Regions from separate parts of the Aeromonas sp. 25-248 genome, predicted to be linked through region 2. Evidence: predicted binding sites of a transcription regulator. Region 2 holds the regulator's gene; the other holds the start of a gene.
The links. The regulator MetJ, encoded in region 2, represses methionine synthesis genes. The targets are predictions, from matches to a motif close to AGANNTCTAGANNTCT.
Positions count from the first base shown of each region.

Region 1 (8,856 bases), on a different contig from region 2:
GGGATGGCATCAGGGTTGGCAGGCTCGTTTGCCCGCGCTCATCAGACGCTAATCCCGGGCAGGATGCCCGACGAATTCCAAGGATGGCCATGAAAATATCAAGCAAGTTGTTGTTGAGCTTCTGTTTTATCAACCTGCTCATCATTCTCTCCTCCGCCCTTGTCTATCATCAGCTCGGCCGGATCGAAGGCTCGCAAGATGCCTTGCTGGCTCAGGCCCTGCCCGCCCTGCAGCGGGACGAGGCGAGCCAGAAAGCCCTGATTGCCACCGTCTCCTCCCTGCGGGCCTATCTCATCCTCGGCAAGGATCCGGCACAGGGTGATCGCATCAAGCAGGAGTGGGAAGAGGCCTGGCACGCCATCGAGCGCCAGCGTTTCACTCCCGACCTGACCCGGGCACTCAAGGATTTCAAGGGGGCACAGTCACAGGTGTGGGCCCTGGCTCACACCGAAGAGAACCTGCCCGCCCACACCCTGATGCTGCTGGAGGCCGGCCCCCTGGCGGAGTCGGCCCTCGATCAGTTGCAGTCTTTTGCCAATGAAGAGGTGGCGACGCCCCAAGCGACGTTGCCCGGTGACAGGCGCCTGCTGCTCAAGCAGGTGGGGGATGCCTACAACAGCCTGGGCAATGCGCTCTCCGCCCTGCGGGATTTCCTCATCTCGGGGGAGAAGGAGTACCTGGACAAGTACCGGGACTACTACCAGTTCCACCAGCAGCGGGTGGCCGAGCTGAAACAGCAGGAGGCCAACTTCACCGAGGCACAAAAGGGGCTCTGGACGCTCTTTGAAGAGATGTCAGCCCCCTTTGCCGAGCTGGTCGGCCAGGTGATCGAGAAGCGCCAGGCCCCGGACTGGGACAGGGCCAACCACCTGATGGCCACCGAGATAGAGCCCGCCCTGACCCGGCTGGCGGATCAGCTGGCGACCCAGGTGACCCATACCCGTGCCGAGGTGGACAAGATGGCAGGGGAGATGGCGGCCGCCAGTCAGGCCATTCACCGCACCCTGCTGCTGGCCACCACCAGCGTCATCCTGCTGGGCACCCTGGTGGCCCTGCTGTTCAGCCGGCGCCTGACCCGGGACATCGCCAGCCTGGTGAAACGGGCGGGCCTGGTGGCCGATGGCCGCCTCCCCGTCACCCCCTTGCCCGTGCTTCGTCAGGATGAGCTGGGAGGGCTCACGGGCTCCATCAACCGGATGTCGGCACAGTTGCGCGAGCTGGTGGGGGAGATCCAGGGGGCGGTCGGTCAGGTGGAAGGGGCTGGCCGCGAGGTGGGCCAGACCACCAATGCCATCGTGGATGATCTGGCAAGCCAGAATCAGCGGCTCGATGCGGTGGCAGCCGCCATCGAGCAGATGTCGGTCAGTACCCGGGATGTGGCGGGCAACATTGCGGACGCGGCGGGAGCGGCTCGCCAGACCGAGCAACAGGCAAGGGAGGGGGAGCAGGCCCTCGCCCGTATGGGGACCACCATGGCGCAGATTGGTGCCATGATTACCCAGGCAAACCAGGCGATGACGCAGCTCAGCAGCCAGAGCGAGCAAGTGGGGAGGGTCACCGAAGTGATAGCCACCATCGCCGAGCAGACCAACCTGCTGGCACTCAATGCGGCCATCGAGGCGGCGCGGGCCGGTGAGCAGGGACGGGGATTTGCCGTGGTGGCCGATGAAGTGAGGCAGTTGGCCAGCCGCACCAGCGCATCGACCATGGAGATCAACCAGACCATTGCCAGCATCCAGCAGCAGACCCGGGAGACCGCGGATACCGTGGGCAGCGGCACCCTGCTGGTGGAGCAGGGGCGTAGCGCCGTGGCCTCGGTGACCGAGACCCTGGAGTCGATGGCGACGCTGGTGCAGGATCTCAGCGGCCAGCTTGCCGCCATCGCCACCGCCACCGAGCAGCAGTCAAGGGCGGCGCAGGAGGTGGCGGGCACGGTGGAGGAGATTGCCGGGCTCAGCCATCAGTCCAGCGAGCATGGCCAGCAGGGGGAGCAGATCGCCGCCCGCCTGACCCGGGAGACGGGGAGACTGACATCGGCCATCAGCCGCTTCGAACTGGATGCCTGACGCAAGGGAGAGAAAAACGGGGCAGACCTCTGGGTCTGCCCCGTTTTTTTCGGCCCGACAACCTGGTGGTGGAAGGATGCACGACGCAGGTGTGGTCCTGACCGTTCGGAAGCAGGGGGATGGTGTCTTGTGTACTGCCCTGTGGCTCTTTCTGCCGACAGGACGGGTCACTCCAGGCGGCGGAAGGCCTGGTTTTCGAAGCTGCTGCAGGTCTCCTGGTTGAGCAGGTTGACCAGCAGGATGGCCCGCTTTTCGCCATCCGGCTCCAGATAGATGGCTTCAAACCCGGCGAGGGGGCCGGATTCGATAAGTACCTTGTCTCCCTGGGTCGGCAGACGGGCATAGCTGGCGCGCGCCTCGTCGCTGTCGTCCCGGCTCATGAGCCGGTAGATCAGCTGGCTGCTGACGGGGGTCCACTCCTTGCCGAAGTGGATGATGCGACTGATGCCCCGGGTCGATTTCAGGGTGACCGGGGTGACCTCTTCCAGATCCACGTAGATGAAGAGGTAGTTGGGGAACATGGGCTCGCGCTGGGGCACGCGCTTGCCTCGCCGCAGTTTTTCAATCTCGACCATGGGGTAATAGGATTCAACGCCCTGGGCTGCCAGATGGGCGCGGGCGCGGGCCTCTTCCTTGGGTTTGCAGTAGGCCAGATACCATTTCTTCATTGTTGTTCTGTTTTTCGTGTTGCCGTGCTTGCGGCTATCATAACGGGGGTAAAAAAAAAGGCCACGCTTGACGTGGCCTTTTTTCCAGAGTGAGTGATTACCAACCTTTCACCAGACCGCCCTTGAACAGCTCGGTCCCCTTCTTGAAGACCTCGTCGGTCTGGAAGGACTGGACGAACTCCTTGACCTTCTCGTCGTCCTTGTTGTTCTCGCGAGCAACGATCAGGTTGACGTAGGGGGACTCCTTGTCTTCGACAAACAGGCCGTTCTCGGTCGGGGTCAGACCAATCTGACCGGCGAAGGTGTTGTTGATGATGGCCAAGTCCACGTCTTCCAGGGAGCGCGGCAGTTGTGCGGCTTCCAGCTCGACGATCTTGAAGTTGCGCGGGTTGCTGGCGATGTCCAGTACGGTCGCTTCTAGACCGGCACCCTCTTTCAGCTTCAGCAGGCCCTGCTTCTCCAGCAGGATCAGGGAACGACCCAGGTTGGTCGGATCGTTCGGCACCGCTATCTGGGCACCGTCTTTCAGCTCGGACAGGGCCTTGACCTTCTTGGAGTAACCGGCGATCGGGTAGACGAAGGTGTTGCCGACCGGCACCAGCTTGAAGCCGCGATCACGGATCTGGGCATCCAGGTAGGGTTTGTGCTGGAAGGCGTTGACGTCGACGCTGCCGTCGTTCAGGGCCACGTTCGGGGTGACGTAGTCGGAGAAGGTGACCACTTCGACGGTCAGGCCGTATTTTTCCTTGGCAACCTTGGCCGCGGTCTCAACCAGCTCGGTCTCGGGACCGGCGATGGCGCCCACCTTCAGGGTCTTGTTCTCTTCCTTCTGGCCGCAGCCGACCAGTACCAGGGTTGCCAGCAGCGCAGCTGCTGCGGATTTGATGCCCAATTTCATAAAAACCTCCTGTCAGAAATCGACGATTAACGATGATCACATTGTTTGACCAGGCGCTCACCCGCGCTCTGGATGAGTTGAACCAGCACCACCAGAATGACCACGGTGACCAGCATGACGGTGGGATCGAAACGCTGGTAGCCGTAGCGAATACCCACATCACCGAGACCACCGCCTCCGATGGCACCTGCCATGGCGGAGTAGTTCACCAGGGTGACGAGGGTGATGATGACGCTGTTGAGGATCCCCGGCAGGGCCTCGGGCAGCAGCACCTTGGCGATGATTTGCAGGGGCTTGGCCCCCATGGCCTTGGCCGCTTCCAGCAGACCGTCAGGCACCTCCATCAGGGCCCCTTCCACCAGGCGGGCGATGAAGGGAATGCAGCCCACGGTCAGCGGCACGATGGCGGCGATGGTGCCGATGCTGGTGCCGACGATGAAGCGGGTCAACGGAATGATGGCGACCAGCAGAATGATGAAGGGCACCGAGCGACCGACGTTGACGATGACGCCCAGGACCTTGTTGAGCAGCGGATTGGCCAGGATCTGGCCCGCCTTGGTCACGTGCAGCGCCACGCCGAGCGGCAGGCCGAGCAGGCAGCCGAACAGGGCGGAGGCAAACACCATGATGAGGGTGTCGCCCAGAGCCGAAATCAGCAGATTAATCATTGCTTCGGACATAACCCATTACCTCCAGCTGAATGTGGTTGTCGATGAGGAACTGTTGGGTGGCCTCGCACTGGGCCTCGTCCCCGAACAGTTCCGCCAGCAGGAAGCCGAACTTGACGCCACCGGCGTATTCGATGTCTGCGCTCAGGATGCTGATGTCGATGTTGAAACGGCGGCTCGCCTCGGAAATCAGCGGCGAATCCACCGTGGTCCCGGTAAAGCCGAGCTTCACCAGGGGATAGCTGCCGGGCACCCGGTCGCTACTCATCCGATCCTGATACTCCTGGGGCACTTCCAGGTGGATGGTGGAGTGGATGAAATCCCGGGCCAGCTGGGTCTTGGCATTGCTGAAGAACCAGGCCACTTCCCCCTGCTCGATGAGACGGCCGTCGCTGATGATGGCCACTTCGTCGCAGATCCCCTTCACCACGTCCATTTCGTGGGTGATGAGCAGTATGGTGAGCCCCAGCTTGACGTTGATCTCCTTGAGCAGGGTCAGGATCGAGCGGGTTGTCTGCGGGTCGAGGGCCGAGGTGGCCTCGTCACACAGCAGAACCTTGGGAGCCGGTGCCAGGGCACGGGCGATGGCGACGCGCTGCTTCTGGCCGCCGGAGAGCTCGGACGGATAGGCGTGGGCACGGGCTTCCAGCCCGACCAGGGCCAGCAGTTCGCTGACCCGGCTCTGGATCTTGTCCTTGCTCCAGCCCGCCAGCTCCAGCGGGAAGGCGATGTTGGCGGAGACGGTGCGAGAGGCCAGCAGGTTGAAGTGCTGGAAGATCATGCCGATCTGGCGGCGAGCCTGAGTCAGATCCCGCTCGCTGAGGGCGACCAGGTCCTGGCCATCGACGATGACCTGCCCCTCGGTGGGGCGCTCCAGCAGATTGACGCAGCGGATGAGGGTACTCTTGCCGGCACCGGAGGCACCGATCACCCCGAAGATCTTGCCTTGGGGCACATGCAGGCTCACGTCACGCAGGGCGTGCACGGCATCACTGCCTTTACCGTAGACTTTGTTGAGACCGATCAACTTAATCATGGATTCTTCCGTGCTAACAGCCTTAAAGCACAGGGCGCTACAGGCGGGTAAATTGGGCAGAGGTTTCACTGGGTAGCTCTGTCATCATGGAGGATGATGCTAAGATGTCCGGATGGCTGTGTCAACGCATGTTTTTACGTCTAGACGTCTAAAAAATGGATAAGGATTCCCGCCATTTGACTATGGTGTGGAGGTATCACCACCAGCATCAATATTAGATTCCGATTTGGTGACTTTAGTCCGAATATAAGCTGGTAAATATCTTTTATGTCGTCGATTTGATGCCTCCCTTCGGGCAAGGTGCCCGGTTGTCCGGGCAGCATCGCTGCCGGTTTCCCTTTCCTCCTGCTGTCTCTTTTTCTGCTTTCTTTTCCATCTCCTTGATGCAGAACAATAAATGACCAGTTCGTGGCCGTGTCGACATGCCAGCTCCCTATACTGGCTGCAGGTGGATGCTAGGAGGGAGGCGAGATGCGATTCCAACAGATCAAGGACCTGATGCTCTATCTCGAGGAGCTTCATCATCGGCAAGGGCGCATTTACGGGCGCCAGATCCCCCGGGTGGATGCTGAGCGCAGCAGGATGTTGCTGGCCTATCTGCAAGGGCGGGAGGATGCCGCGGCGGCTCATCTGCACGATTATCGCGAGCAGATGGGAAGCGCGGTGAAGGAGACCTGGCTGGATCAGGGGTTTGGCGAGGATCTGCTGGCCGAGGGGGATCGTCTGGCGCTGCCCGCAACAACCCAGCCCGCGGAGATAGTGGCCCTGGTGTCACGCCAGGAGGAGAGGCTCATCGGCGAGCTGGAACGCCTGGCCCGGGAGTGCCCCACGCCCGATACGGCGGCGCTGCTGAAAGCCCTGGCCTCCATGGCCCAATCCCGCCTGACCCGTCTGGTACACGGTGCTCATCGCCTCGACGATCTCTGAGCCCGGATGGGAGAGACCCGGCACGGGCCGGGTCTTCTGATGTTGCTGGCGGTCAGCCCCCTTGCCGGGCCGCGCCATAGAGGGCGGCGCCTATGATGCCGGCCTGGTTGAGGTTCGCGGCCGCCACCAGGGGAGCCCGGGTCTCAATCTTGTCGATGAACTTGTCGAGCTTGGCGGCGCTGCCGCCCCCCAGGATGAAGAGGTCGGGGGAGAACAGAAACTCCAGGCGAGCCAGGTATTTGTTGAAACGTTTGCCCCAGCGGCCCCAGGAAAGATCCTCGCGCTTGCGCACCGCATCGGAGCAATAGTGTTCGGCCACCATGCCTTCCAGCATCAGGTGACCCAGTTCGGTATTGGGCAGCAACTGGCCATTGACGAAGACGGCGGTACCGATGCCGGTGCCGACGGTGATGAGAATGATGACCCCCTGGCGATCCTGCCCGGTGCCAAAGCGCATCTCCGCCAGACCGGCCGCATCGGCGTCGTTCAGGACATGGCAGGGCAGGCCGGTCACATCGGCAAACAGGTGGGCGGCATCGGTCTCAATCCAGCTCTTGTCGATGTTGGAGGCATTCTTGGCGATGCCGTTGTGGATGGTGGCGGGAAAACCGCACCCCACGGGACCCTTCCATTGGAAGTGTTCGACCAGCGCCTTGAGGGTGTGTGCCACGGCGGCCGGGGTTGCCGGTTGCGGTGTGGCGATGCGGTGGCGTTCGCCAATCAGCTCCCCGGTTTCGGTGTCGACCAGGCAGCCCTTGATCCCGGACCCCCCAATATCTACTCCCAGCATCTGCATCAGAATCTTCCTTTTATTGTGCCGATGTTCAATGGTCGGCAGAGCATGAAAAAATGGCTGCGATCCGGCAAGTGCCAGATCACTTATGCGTGATCCGGCAGACCTTTTTCGATGCAGCGGATCAGCAATCGCGTCTTTTTATTCTCTTCCTGCTGACGCCTGGCCAGGGTCGCCAGCGCCCACTCGATATGCTCGGCCACCATGGACGCCGCCTCAGGCAGCGCCTGTTGCAGGGCGGCCAGGACCTCGCTGCTGGCCGGTCCGTTGCCAAGGGCCACCGCTAGGTTGCGACGCCAGCGCTGATAGCCGATGCGGCGGATGGGGCTGCCTTCCGTGTGCTTGAGAAATTCGGCTTCGCTCCAGCGCCACAGCACCAGCAGGGGAGGGCGATGCAGGTCGGGACGGGGACTGAAATCGGGTTCGGGGCTGGCATCGGCATAGCGGTTCCAGGGGCAGATGAGCTGGCAGTCGTCACAGCCATAGATGCGATTGCCCATGAGCGGCCTGAACTCCTCGGGAATGGGGCCGTCGTTCTCGATGGTGAGATAGGAGATGCAGCGCCGTCCGTCTACCACATAGGGGGCGATGATGGCACCGGTGGGGCAGATATTGATGCAGGCCACGCACTTGCCACACAGCTCCTTCTCCACCGGGGTATCCACGGGCAGCGGCAGGGCGATGAGCAATTCTCCCAGAAAGAAGAAGGAGCCGGCGGACTCGTTGATCAGCAGCGAGTGCTTGCCCACCCAGCCAAGGCCCGCCTTGGCCGCTAGCGGCCTTTCCAGAATAGGGGCCGAGTCGACGAAGGGGCGCCACTCGCCCAGGGTTTGTCCCGCCGCCTGCAACAGGGTGTCGCACCGCAGCTCGATGCGCTCCCCCAACTGTTTGAGCCGGTTGCGCAGCACCTTGTGGTAGTCGCGGCCGAGGGCATAGCGGCTGATGTAGCCGAGGGTGGGATCGCGCAGGGTGGCGGCAAAGCCCGCCTCGAACGGGAGGTAGTTCATCCGCACCGAGATGACCCGCAAGGTGCCCGGCAACAGCTCGTGGGGGCGGGCCCTCATCATGCCGTGGCGCGCCATGTAGTCCATGGTCCCGTGATAACCGGCATCCAGCCAGGCCTGCAACCTTGGCTCTTCCAGAGTGAGGTCGGTGTCGGCGATGCCGACCTGGTCAAATCCTAGCTCCCTTGCCCAGAGCTTGATATCGTGGGCCAGTTGCGCAAGTTCGGCAGCCGTCATGCAGCATCCTCCCTCTGCCTGCAGGAGTGTGGCAGGCGCAGGGCGGCAATATGGCGTGCCAGTTGCCAGGTCATGGGATGATGAAACGTGGGGGCCGTCATGGTAGAGGTGTTCGGGGACGCTATCCGCAAAAATGAGTGGGAGAGTCTAGCACAACCCCTGTGGCGGGCCGAGCAGATCCGCAGCATGGAACTGCGCTGGGCCGAGCAGGAGGGGTTGCCCCTCTATGTGCTGATGGAGCGGGCCGGGAGTGCGCTGTGCAACTATGCCTGTCACCACTGGCCCGACAGCCGCCAGTGGTGGATCTTCGTCGGCCCTGGCAACAACGGTGGGGATGGCTACGTGCTGGCCCGCCTTGCCCGGCGCATCGGCCTCGAGCCTTTGGTGATTGCCGCCCGGGCTCCCGGCCTGCTGAGGGGAGATGCCAGGCGGGCTGCCGAAGAGTGGCTCGCATCGGGGGGGAGCGTGACCATGGCCGAGGATCTGCTGCCCGCCACGCTGCCGCCGCCGGATCTGGTCATAGACGCACTGCTCGGTACCGGCGTCCAGCTTCCCCTCT
Region 1 is NZ_JBRKTB010000011.1:45,817-54,672, forward strand. It holds gene ACVDHI_RS15190 (EAL domain-containing response regulator) at 1-52, shown strand, start outside; gene ACVDHI_RS15195 (methyl-accepting chemotaxis protein) at 90-2,066, shown strand; gene rfaH (transcription/translation regulatory transformer protein RfaH) at 2,234-2,734, opposite strand; gene metQ (methionine ABC transporter substrate-binding lipoprotein MetQ) at 2,832-3,632, opposite strand; gene ACVDHI_RS15210 (methionine ABC transporter permease) at 3,659-4,312, opposite strand; gene metN (methionine ABC transporter ATP-binding protein MetN) at 4,293-5,336, opposite strand; gene ACVDHI_RS15220 (hypothetical protein) at 5,808-6,263, shown strand; gene ppgK (polyphosphate--glucose phosphotransferase) at 6,316-7,059, opposite strand; gene queG (tRNA epoxyqueuosine(34) reductase QueG) at 7,143-8,297, opposite strand; gene ACVDHI_RS15235 (NAD(P)H-hydrate dehydratase) at 8,397-8,856, shown strand, end outside.
Region 1: metN (methionine ABC transporter ATP-binding protein MetN) is a predicted target of MetJ. The motif match lies at 5,471-5,486, and genes of this name have one in related genera.

Region 2 (8,856 bases):
CGGTGCGTGGTCACGGCGCCTTCAAGGAGGCGAACGGCGAGAGCCGTCCCATCAGCGCCATCCATCATGAACACGATCAGCCTGACTCCCTGGTGGTGGCCATCAGCCGCCGCCAGAAACTGGAGAACCTGACCCGTCGCCTCAACCCGGCCATCCACTACGAGCTGATCCCGCTCGGCTCCAGCTCCCTCAAGTCCTGCCTGGTGGCGGAAGGCGTGGCGGATTGCTACGTGCGCCTGGGCCCCACCGGGGAGTGGGATACCGCCGCCGCCCAGTGCATCGTGGAGGCGGCAGGGGGGCGCATCCTCAGCCTGGCGCTGCAACCGCTGAGCTACAACGAGACCGAGTCGCTGGAGAACCCGGACTTCATCGTGATGGGGGACCCGGATCTCGCCTGGGGTCGCATTCTGGCCCACTGACGGGTCGACCAGCTCGCAGGGAATGCAATCAGGCGACCACAGGGTCGCCTGATTGCATTGGTGTGATCCACTGGCTGGTTGCGGGGATTTCAGGGAGATTCGCTAGTGATGGCGATAACGGCAGTGGATCATCACATCCAATCTGGCTGCACTGGCATAAATTTCAGTAAATTCTGAAAACATGCATTTCATCGAAACAAAAAATCGACGTCGATTTTGATTTTGGTTTTATATTCCTAACTTTTGGTTAATGTCAGGATTAATTGAATAATCCGGGGTGAAATTTCCTCCCAATCTCACTGGTGGAACAGGGCTTTGCCAGTGAGATCTGCCAGCCTCCCTTTTTGAGAATTAAATGCTAAAGGAGCACAATATTTTTAGATTTTAATACTACGTAGAAGTGATTTATCGATGAGTTTATCTGCAGACGTCTCACGGGAGCTGTCCGGTTCCCCCTCCACCATGGCCAGCACCGGCTGGCGTCGCCACGACACCCACTGGGTCATCAGCCTGTTCGGCACCGCCGTCGGCGCCGGCATTCTGTTCCTGCCCATCAACCTGGGTCTGGGGGGGATCTGGCCCCTCGTCATCGTCGCCGTGCTGGCCGGTCCCATGACCTTCCTGGCCCACCGCGGGCTGGCGCGTTTCGTGCTCTCGTCGTCGCGCCCCCAGGCCGACTTCACCGAGGTGGCCGAGGAGCATTTCGGCAAGATGGCCGGGCGCCTCATCTCGGCGCTCTATTTCCTCTCCATCTTCCCGATCCTGCTCATCTACGGCGTCGGGCTGACCAACACGGTGGAGAGCTTCATGGTCAACCAGCTCGGCCTGGCCTCCCCGGATCGGGTGATGCTCTCCGGCGTGCTGGTGTTCGCCATGATCGCCGTGATGCTGGCAGGCGAGAAGGCGATGCTGCGGGCCTTCGCCGTCATGGTCTACCCGCTGGCTGCGATCCTGCTGGCCCTCTCCTGCTACCTCATTCCCCAGTGGCAGTGGCCGGAAGTGACCGCCTTTGAAGGCTCGAGCTTCCTCAACACCGTCTGGCTGGCGTTGCCGGTCACCGTGTTCGCCTTCAGCCACGCCGCCGCCATCTCGGGCTTTGCCAACGTGCAGCGCCGGGAATACGGGGAGCAGGCCGAAACCAAGAGCGGCCTGATCCTGCGCAACACCACCGTCATGCTGGTGGGCTTCGTGCTCTTCTTCGTCTTCTCCTGCGTGCTGAGCCTCTCCACGGCCCAGCTGGCCGAGGCCAAGGCCCAGAACGTCTCCGTGCTCTCCTATCTCGCCAACATCACCGACAACCCGGTGATCGTGACCCTGGGGCCGCTCATCGCCTTCATCGCCATCAGCTCCTCCTTCCTCGGCCACTTCCTCGGTGCCCGCGAGAGCCTGAAAAGCCTGATCGCCAAGCCCACCGGCCTGCCGCTGGCGAAGGCGGACAAGCTCGGCATCGCCCTGATGTTCTTCGCCATCTGGGGCGCCGCCATCATCAACCCGGGCATTCTGGGGTTGATGGAGACCCTCTCCGGCCCCGTCATCGCCATGATCCTCTTCATCATGCCGGTGGTGGCCATCTACAAGGTGGAGGCGCTGGCCCGTTTCCGTCACCGTTGGGTCAACGGCTTCATCCTGCTGACCGGTGCCCTGGCGGTCTCGGCCCTGCTGTTCAGCCTGCTGAAATAAGCCAGGCCGTCAGCATCAAACAAGAGAGGCGACCCCGGGGGTCGCCTCTCTTGTTTCTGCTCTCTGGTTGCCTTGCTGTCGTCTCACCCCAGCTTGGCGCCGTTCTCCACCGTCTGCTCGGGGATGGCGATCACCACGGCGCCATCCGGGCGATAGAAGCCGGTCAGCAGAAACTCCGACTGCATGGGGCCTATCTGCTTGGGGGGAAAGTTCACCACGGCGACGATCTGGCGGCCCACCAGATCCTCCGGTCGATAGAGGTCGGTGATCTGGGCGCTGCTCTTGCGCACCCCGAGCTCGGGGCCGAAATCCGCCCACACCTTGTAGGCGGGGCGGCGCGCCTCGGGGAAGGGCTCGACCCGCACCAGGGTGCCCACCCTGAGCTCCACCATCTCGAAATCCTGCCAGCTTATGGTCTGCATCTTGGCTCCTCGTTGCCCATACCTTGCATGAGCCTCAGCATGCCTCGAATGCCCGGGGATTGTCTTCGGCAAAGAGCCGACTGATTACGGCAGGCGGCCGTTTTGCTGGCGCCAGAGGGAAGGGGTCAGTCCGGTCTCGGCCAGGAAACGCTCGGCAAAGGCCCCCTGGTTCTGGTAGCCGCAGCGGCTGGCCACTTCGCCGACGGGCAGCCGGGTGCGGGCGAGCAGGGTGCGGGCCAGTGCCATGCGCCGCATCCTGAGGTAGTGGGAGACGCTCGTGCCCACCTGCTGGCGAAAGGCGTGTTTGAACTGGCTCAGGCCGAGGCAGGCGATGGCGGCGAGTTCCTCGTTGGTGAGGGGGTCTGCGAGGTGGGCTTCCATATGACGCTGCACCTTGGCGATACGAGGGGCTATGCGGGGAGCGACGGCGGGGCCCATGCCGCGTCCCTCGGTCAGCAGCCCGAGCCACACCTGATCCATGCCGGCCACGTGGCGCCCCTCGGCCACCATGCGGTGCAGGAAGGCGAGGTAGTGGCGCTGAGCCTCATCCAGCTCGACGAAGGGGTGGTCCCCCAGGGCGGCCGGCAGCCAGTGGCTCTCCTGCACCAGAAACACGTGCGCCGGGTCGGCGGCGTAGTCGTGGCGAAGGCCAGGGGCGATGATGCAGGCAAAACCGGGGGCGAGGCGACATCCCCGACCCTGCACCTCGATCTCGAGGGGGCCGACGAGGGGGATCACCAGCTGGGCGTGGTCATGACTGTGGCTCTGCATGTCGCTCTGGTAGTGACGCAGGCTGAAGGGGGAGGCGGCAGATAAGCATGACGCGGCACCGGGCCGCGTCATTGAAAGGGATGCATCGTTTGCCATGGGCAGCCGCATTACTCGGCGTCGAAGTCTTCGATCTCTTTGCCAAGGGCTTCCATGATGGCGCGGGCCTCGGCGGGGACGCTGTCCGGATGATCCTTGCGCAGATCGTCGTCACAGGGCAGCGGCTGGCCGGTGAAGGCGTGCAGGAAGGCTTCGCAGAGCAGCTCGCTGTTGGTCGCATGACGCAGGTTGTTCACCTGGCGACGGGTGCGCTCATCGGTCAACACCTTCAGCACCTTGAGCGGGATCGAGACGGTTATCTTCTTGACCTGTTCGCTCTTCTTGCCGTGCTCTGCATAGGGGCTGACGTAGTCGCCGTTCCACTCTGTACCCATGTTCCACCTGTAGTCGTTTGGCCGTGAGCGCGGATTTTAACCCTTAAGGAATTCAATGGCAATCCAACAGCAAAGCCATTTAGACGTCTAGAAGTGTTGACGGCTTTTTTAAGGTGGCGTAGTGTGGTGCACCATGGGCCGGCAGTCCGGCCAGCGAAAATGAGAGCGGGGCTGGACGACCCACGAGGCGGACCGGCTCCGGCAACCCATCAAGGAGAGTGACATGACCCACAAGGCCACCCTGGCGGTACGCACCGGGATTGAGACAGACACGCAGCACGGTGCCGTGGTGCCCCCCATCTACCTCTCCAGCAACTACACCTTTGCCGACTTTGGCGAGCCCCGTCAATACGACTATGCCCGCTCCGGCAACCCGACCCGCACCAATCTGGCGGACGCCCTGGCGGCCCTGGAAGGGGGGGCCGGCGCCGTGGTGACCGGCACCGGCATGGGGGCCGTTCATCTGGTGACCACGGCTCTGCTCAAGGCGGGGGATCTGCTGATCGCCCCCCACGACTGCTACGGCGGTACCTGGCGTCTGTTCGAGTATCTGGCGGCCAAGGGCCACTACCAGGTGCAGTTCGTGGATCAGGGAGACGAGGTGGCGTTGGCCGCCGCGCTGGCCCAGAAACCCGCACTGGTGTGGGTGGAGACCCCCTCCAACCCGCTGCTGCGGGTGGTGGACATCGCCGCCATCGCCGAGGCCTCCCACGGGGTGGGGGCCCAGGTGGTGGTGGACAACACCTTCCTCTCCCCCTTGCTGCAACAGCCCCTGGCCCTTGGTGCCGACGTGGTGGTCCACTCCACCACCAAGTACATCAACGGCCACTCCGACGTGGTAGGGGGTGTGGCGATCGCCAAGGATCAGGCTCTGGCCGACTCCCTGGTGTGGTGGGCCAACTGCCTGGGGCTCACCTCCGGTGCCTTTGACTCCTACCTCACCCTGCGGGGCCTGCGCACCCTGGCTCCGCGCCTGCGCACCCATCAGGAGAACACGGATCGCATCCTCGCCTTCTTGCAGCAGCAGCCGCTGGTCAAGCGGATCTATCACCCCAGCCTGCCGAGCCATCCGGGCCATGACATTGCGCGCCGTCAACAGTCCGGCTTTGGCGCCATGCTAAGTTTTGAGCTCGATTGCAACGAGACGGGGCTGCGCGCCTTCCTCGCGGGACTGCGCCTCTTCTCGGTGGCGGAGTCCCTCGGCGGGGTGGAGAGTCTGGTGGCCCACCCGGCCAGCATGACCCACAGGGCCATGACCCCGGCGGCCCTGCAGGCGGCGGGTATCAGTGCCCAGTTGCTGCGCCTGTCGGTGGGGATCGAACACGGTGAGGATCTGGTGGCCGATCTGGCCCAGGGGTTTGAACAGGCGCAGTTGGCACAACAGGCAGAGCAGGTGAAGTAATGGAACAACAACAAGGAGAGTGTGTGGTGGCAACAGAGGCAGTCTTCAAGCGGCGCCATGTACACAAGTTCGGCGGCAGCAGCCTGGCGGATCCGGTCTGTTATCGCCGGGTCGCCAGCATCGTCGAGCAACAGGTGGGGGGCAACGAGCTGGTGGTGGTCTCCGCCGCGGGCAAGACCACCAACCGGCTGATCCAGCTGGTGGAGCTGGCGGAAGCGGGGGATGAGGCCGCAGGCGAAGCCATCACCGCCCTGCACGCCTATCAGCAGAGCCTGATCGACGGCCTGCTGGAAGGGGAGCTTCACCTCGATCTGAGTCAGCAACTGACGGACGACATGCAGCTGATCGCCAAGACCCTGGAGGGGCAGTTTGACCGCTTCGAGCGCAACGGCCTGCTCGCCTTTGGCGAGGTGTGGTCCGCCCGCCTGCTGGCTGCCCTGCTCACCAGCCGGGGTGAGGCGGCCGCCTGGCTCGATGCTCGCAGCTTCCTGCGCGCAGAAGACGGCGCCCTCATCAAGGTGGATACCGCCCTCTCCAGCGAGCTGCTCAAGGCCCGCCTGGCGGAGCACGCCGGTCGCATCGTGGTGACCGGCTTCATCGCCGCCGACATGGAGGGGCGTTCCCTGCTGCTCGGGCGCAACGGCTCCGACTACAGTGCCAGCCTCCTGGCGGCGCTGGCGGACGGCGAGTCCACCACCATCTGGAGCGACGTGGCCGGGGTCTACAGTGCCGACCCGCGCCGGGTGAAAGAGGCGCGTCTGCTGGAGCGCCTGAGCCTGGCCGAGGCCAACGAGCTGGCGCGCCTGGGCTCCTCGGTGCTGCATTCGCGTACCCTGCAGCCGGTGGCCGACAGCCGTCAGCGCCTCACCCTGCGCTGCAGCTACAATCCGGACGAAGGCTGCACCCACATCCTGCGCCGTGCACCCCGCTCCGGCGGTGCCCGCATCGTCTCCTCGGTGGATCAGATAGCCCTCATCGAGCTCAAGGTGCTGCCGCAGACTGACTTTGAGCAGACAGTGGCGGCCATCGAGGCCCATCTGGCCCGCCATCGCCTCCATCCGCTCACCCTGCAGCGCCAGCCGGATCGGCGGGTCCTGCGTCTGGCCTACACCCTGGAGGTGGCACAAGGGGCCTTCGAGGTGCTCCGTGACTTCCAGTTGCAGGGCAACTTTACCGGCCTCATCCAGAAGGAGGGGTTCAGCCTGGTCGCCCTGGTGGGGGCCGGCGTCACCGACAATGCCGAGCAGTGCCACCGTTTCTACCAGCTGTTGGCGGATCAGCCTCTGGAGTTCGTGCAGGTGGCCAAAGACGGCCTGAGCCTGGTGGCCGTGCTGCGCCAGATCGTGCTGGAGCCGCTGCTCATCGCTCTGCACAGTGCCCTGTTCAGCCGCCCGACCCGGGTCGGGCTGGTGGTGTTCGGCAAAGGCAATATCGGTGGTCACTGGCTGGGGCTCTACGCCCGCGAGAAGGCGCGCCTCGAGCATGAGCTCAATCTGGCGCTCACCCTCTACGGGGTCTTCGACTCCAAGGGCGGGCTGCTGGACGAAGAGGGGCTGGATCCCCTCAAGGTACAGGACAACTTCAATCCCAAGCCGCTCATCTGGCCGGAGCTGCTCTCCCAGCTGGAGCAGCACAGTTTTGACTCCCTGATCGCGCTCGACATGACCGCCAGCGAGACGGTGAGCCGCTACTACCCGGACTTTGCCCAGCTCGGCATCCACATTATCGCCGCCAACAAGTTTGCCGGTGCCGCCGACAGCGAGTTTTACCAGCGCATCAAGCAGACCTGCCGCGACCATCAGGTGCAGTGGCGCTACAACGCCACCGTGGGGGCCGGGCTGCCCATCCAGTCCAGCATCCAGATGCTGCGTCAGAGCGGTGACCGCATCCAGGGGGTTTCCGGCATCTTCTCCGGCACCCTCTCCTGGCTGTTCCAGCAGTATGATGGCACTCGCCCCTTCTCCGAACTGGTGGACGAGGCGTGGCAACACGGCCTGACCGAGCCGGATCCCCGGGAGGATCTCTCCGGTCAGGATGTGCGCCGCAAGCTGCTTATCCTGGCGCGGGAGGCGGGCTTCGAACTCGACTCCGCCGACATCGAGCTGGAGAACCTGGTGCCGGTGGTCCTGCGCAAGGTGAGTGCGGATCAGTTCATGGACAGGCTCAAGGAGCTGGATGACCCTATCCAGACCGCCTTCGAGGGGGCGCGCCGGGTCGGCAAGGTGCTGCGTTATGTCGCCCGCTTCGAGCACGACGGCAAGGCCCGCGTCGGGCTGGAGGCGCTGGAGCCCCATCACCCGTTTGCCAACCTCTTGCCCTGCGACAACGTGTTCGCCATCGAGAGCGACAGCTATCGCACCAACCCCCTGGTGATCCAGGGGCCGGGAGCGGGCCGGGAAGTGACGGCCGCCGCCATCCAGTACGATCTCTGGCAGATCTGCTCCAGCCTCTGAGGCTGCGTGACACGATGCAATGAGAAGAGGCGCCCCAGGGCGCCTCTTCTGTTATCGGGTGGCGGAGTTACCAGAACAGCCGGCCCAGGAGGGGGGCGAGCAGCACGGTGGCCATGCCGGCGATCATCATCACCATGCTGGAGACCACCCCCTCCTCGTTGCCCATCTGATAGGCCCTGGCTGTCCCGGCGCCGTGGGCCGAGGCACCAAAGCCCGCGCCTTTGCCGAGGCGGCTGCGGATGGCGAGCACGGTGAGCACGCTTTCTCCCACCGCCATGCCGATGACGCCGGTCAGCACCACGAACAGGGCGGTGAGATCGGCGTTGCCACCCACGGAACGGGTCGCCTCCACCGCGAAGGGGGTGGTGATGGATCTCATGGCCATGCTGCGCTGCAACAGCTCGGAGAGGTTGAGCCAGCGGGCCAGCAGCACTGTGCTGCCCACCGCCATCACCACGGACGCCACGACCCCGACCGAGAGGGAGAGCCAGTGGCGGCGCATCAGCTGGCGATTCTCGTAGACGGGCACCGCGAAGGCGACGGTGGCAGGGCCCAGCAGCCAGAGCAGCCAGTGGGATTCGGCCATGTAGTCCCGGTAGGGAATGTGGAACAGCATCACCACGGCCACCAGCAGGGTGGGGGCCAGCAGCAGCGGCATCAGGGGCAGGATGCGCTTTTTGCCATAGAGCCACTTGCTGGCGTAGTAGAAGAGCAGGGTCAGGGCGAAGCAGAGCAGGCCGAGCAGGGTATCAGACATGGCGGCGACTCCGGCGGGCCAGCTTAAGCTCGAGGCGATAGACCCTGTCCACCACCAGCGCCGTGGTGCCGAGCACCAGCACGGTGCTGACGATCAGGACCACCATGATGCGCCACCCCTCCTGCAGCAGCAGCTCCTGATAGTTGACCACGGCCACCACGGCGGGGACGAAGAAGAGCAGCATCTCCGCCAGCAGCCAGCGGGCCCCGGCACTGAACCACTGGGCCTTGACCACCCCGAGCAGGATGCAGACCAGCAGCAGCAACATGCCGGTGAGGTTGGCGGGCAGGGGCAGGTGCAAGGTGCGCACTGCGATGTCGGCCAGCAACCAGATGGCCGCCAGCAGGGCGATTTGGAAGGGGGTTTGCAACCAGCGAAGGCAGAGGGTTTTCATGGCAAGCGTCTTTCTGTGAACCTGCTCACAGTATAGAGAGGGACCAAACCTGCAAAAAATGAATTTAAATTATCAAAATCATGCCAAAGAGGCATGATTTAGCCAGCCATCCCCGTCAAGAGAGCAC
Region 2 is NZ_JBRKTB010000014.1:9,995-18,850, forward strand. It holds gene cysQ (3'(2'),5'-bisphosphate nucleotidase CysQ) at 1-419, shown strand, start outside; gene ACVDHI_RS16930 (aromatic amino acid transport family protein) at 831-2,099, shown strand; gene ACVDHI_RS16935 (tRNA-binding protein) at 2,183-2,521, opposite strand; gene ACVDHI_RS16940 (AraC family transcriptional regulator) at 2,606-3,364, opposite strand; gene metJ (met regulon transcriptional regulator MetJ) at 3,400-3,723, opposite strand; gene metB (cystathionine gamma-synthase) at 3,947-5,125, shown strand; gene ACVDHI_RS16955 (bifunctional aspartate kinase/homoserine dehydrogenase II) at 5,125-7,578, shown strand; gene ACVDHI_RS16960 (LrgB family protein) at 7,646-8,335, opposite strand; gene ACVDHI_RS16965 (CidA/LrgA family protein) at 8,328-8,729, opposite strand.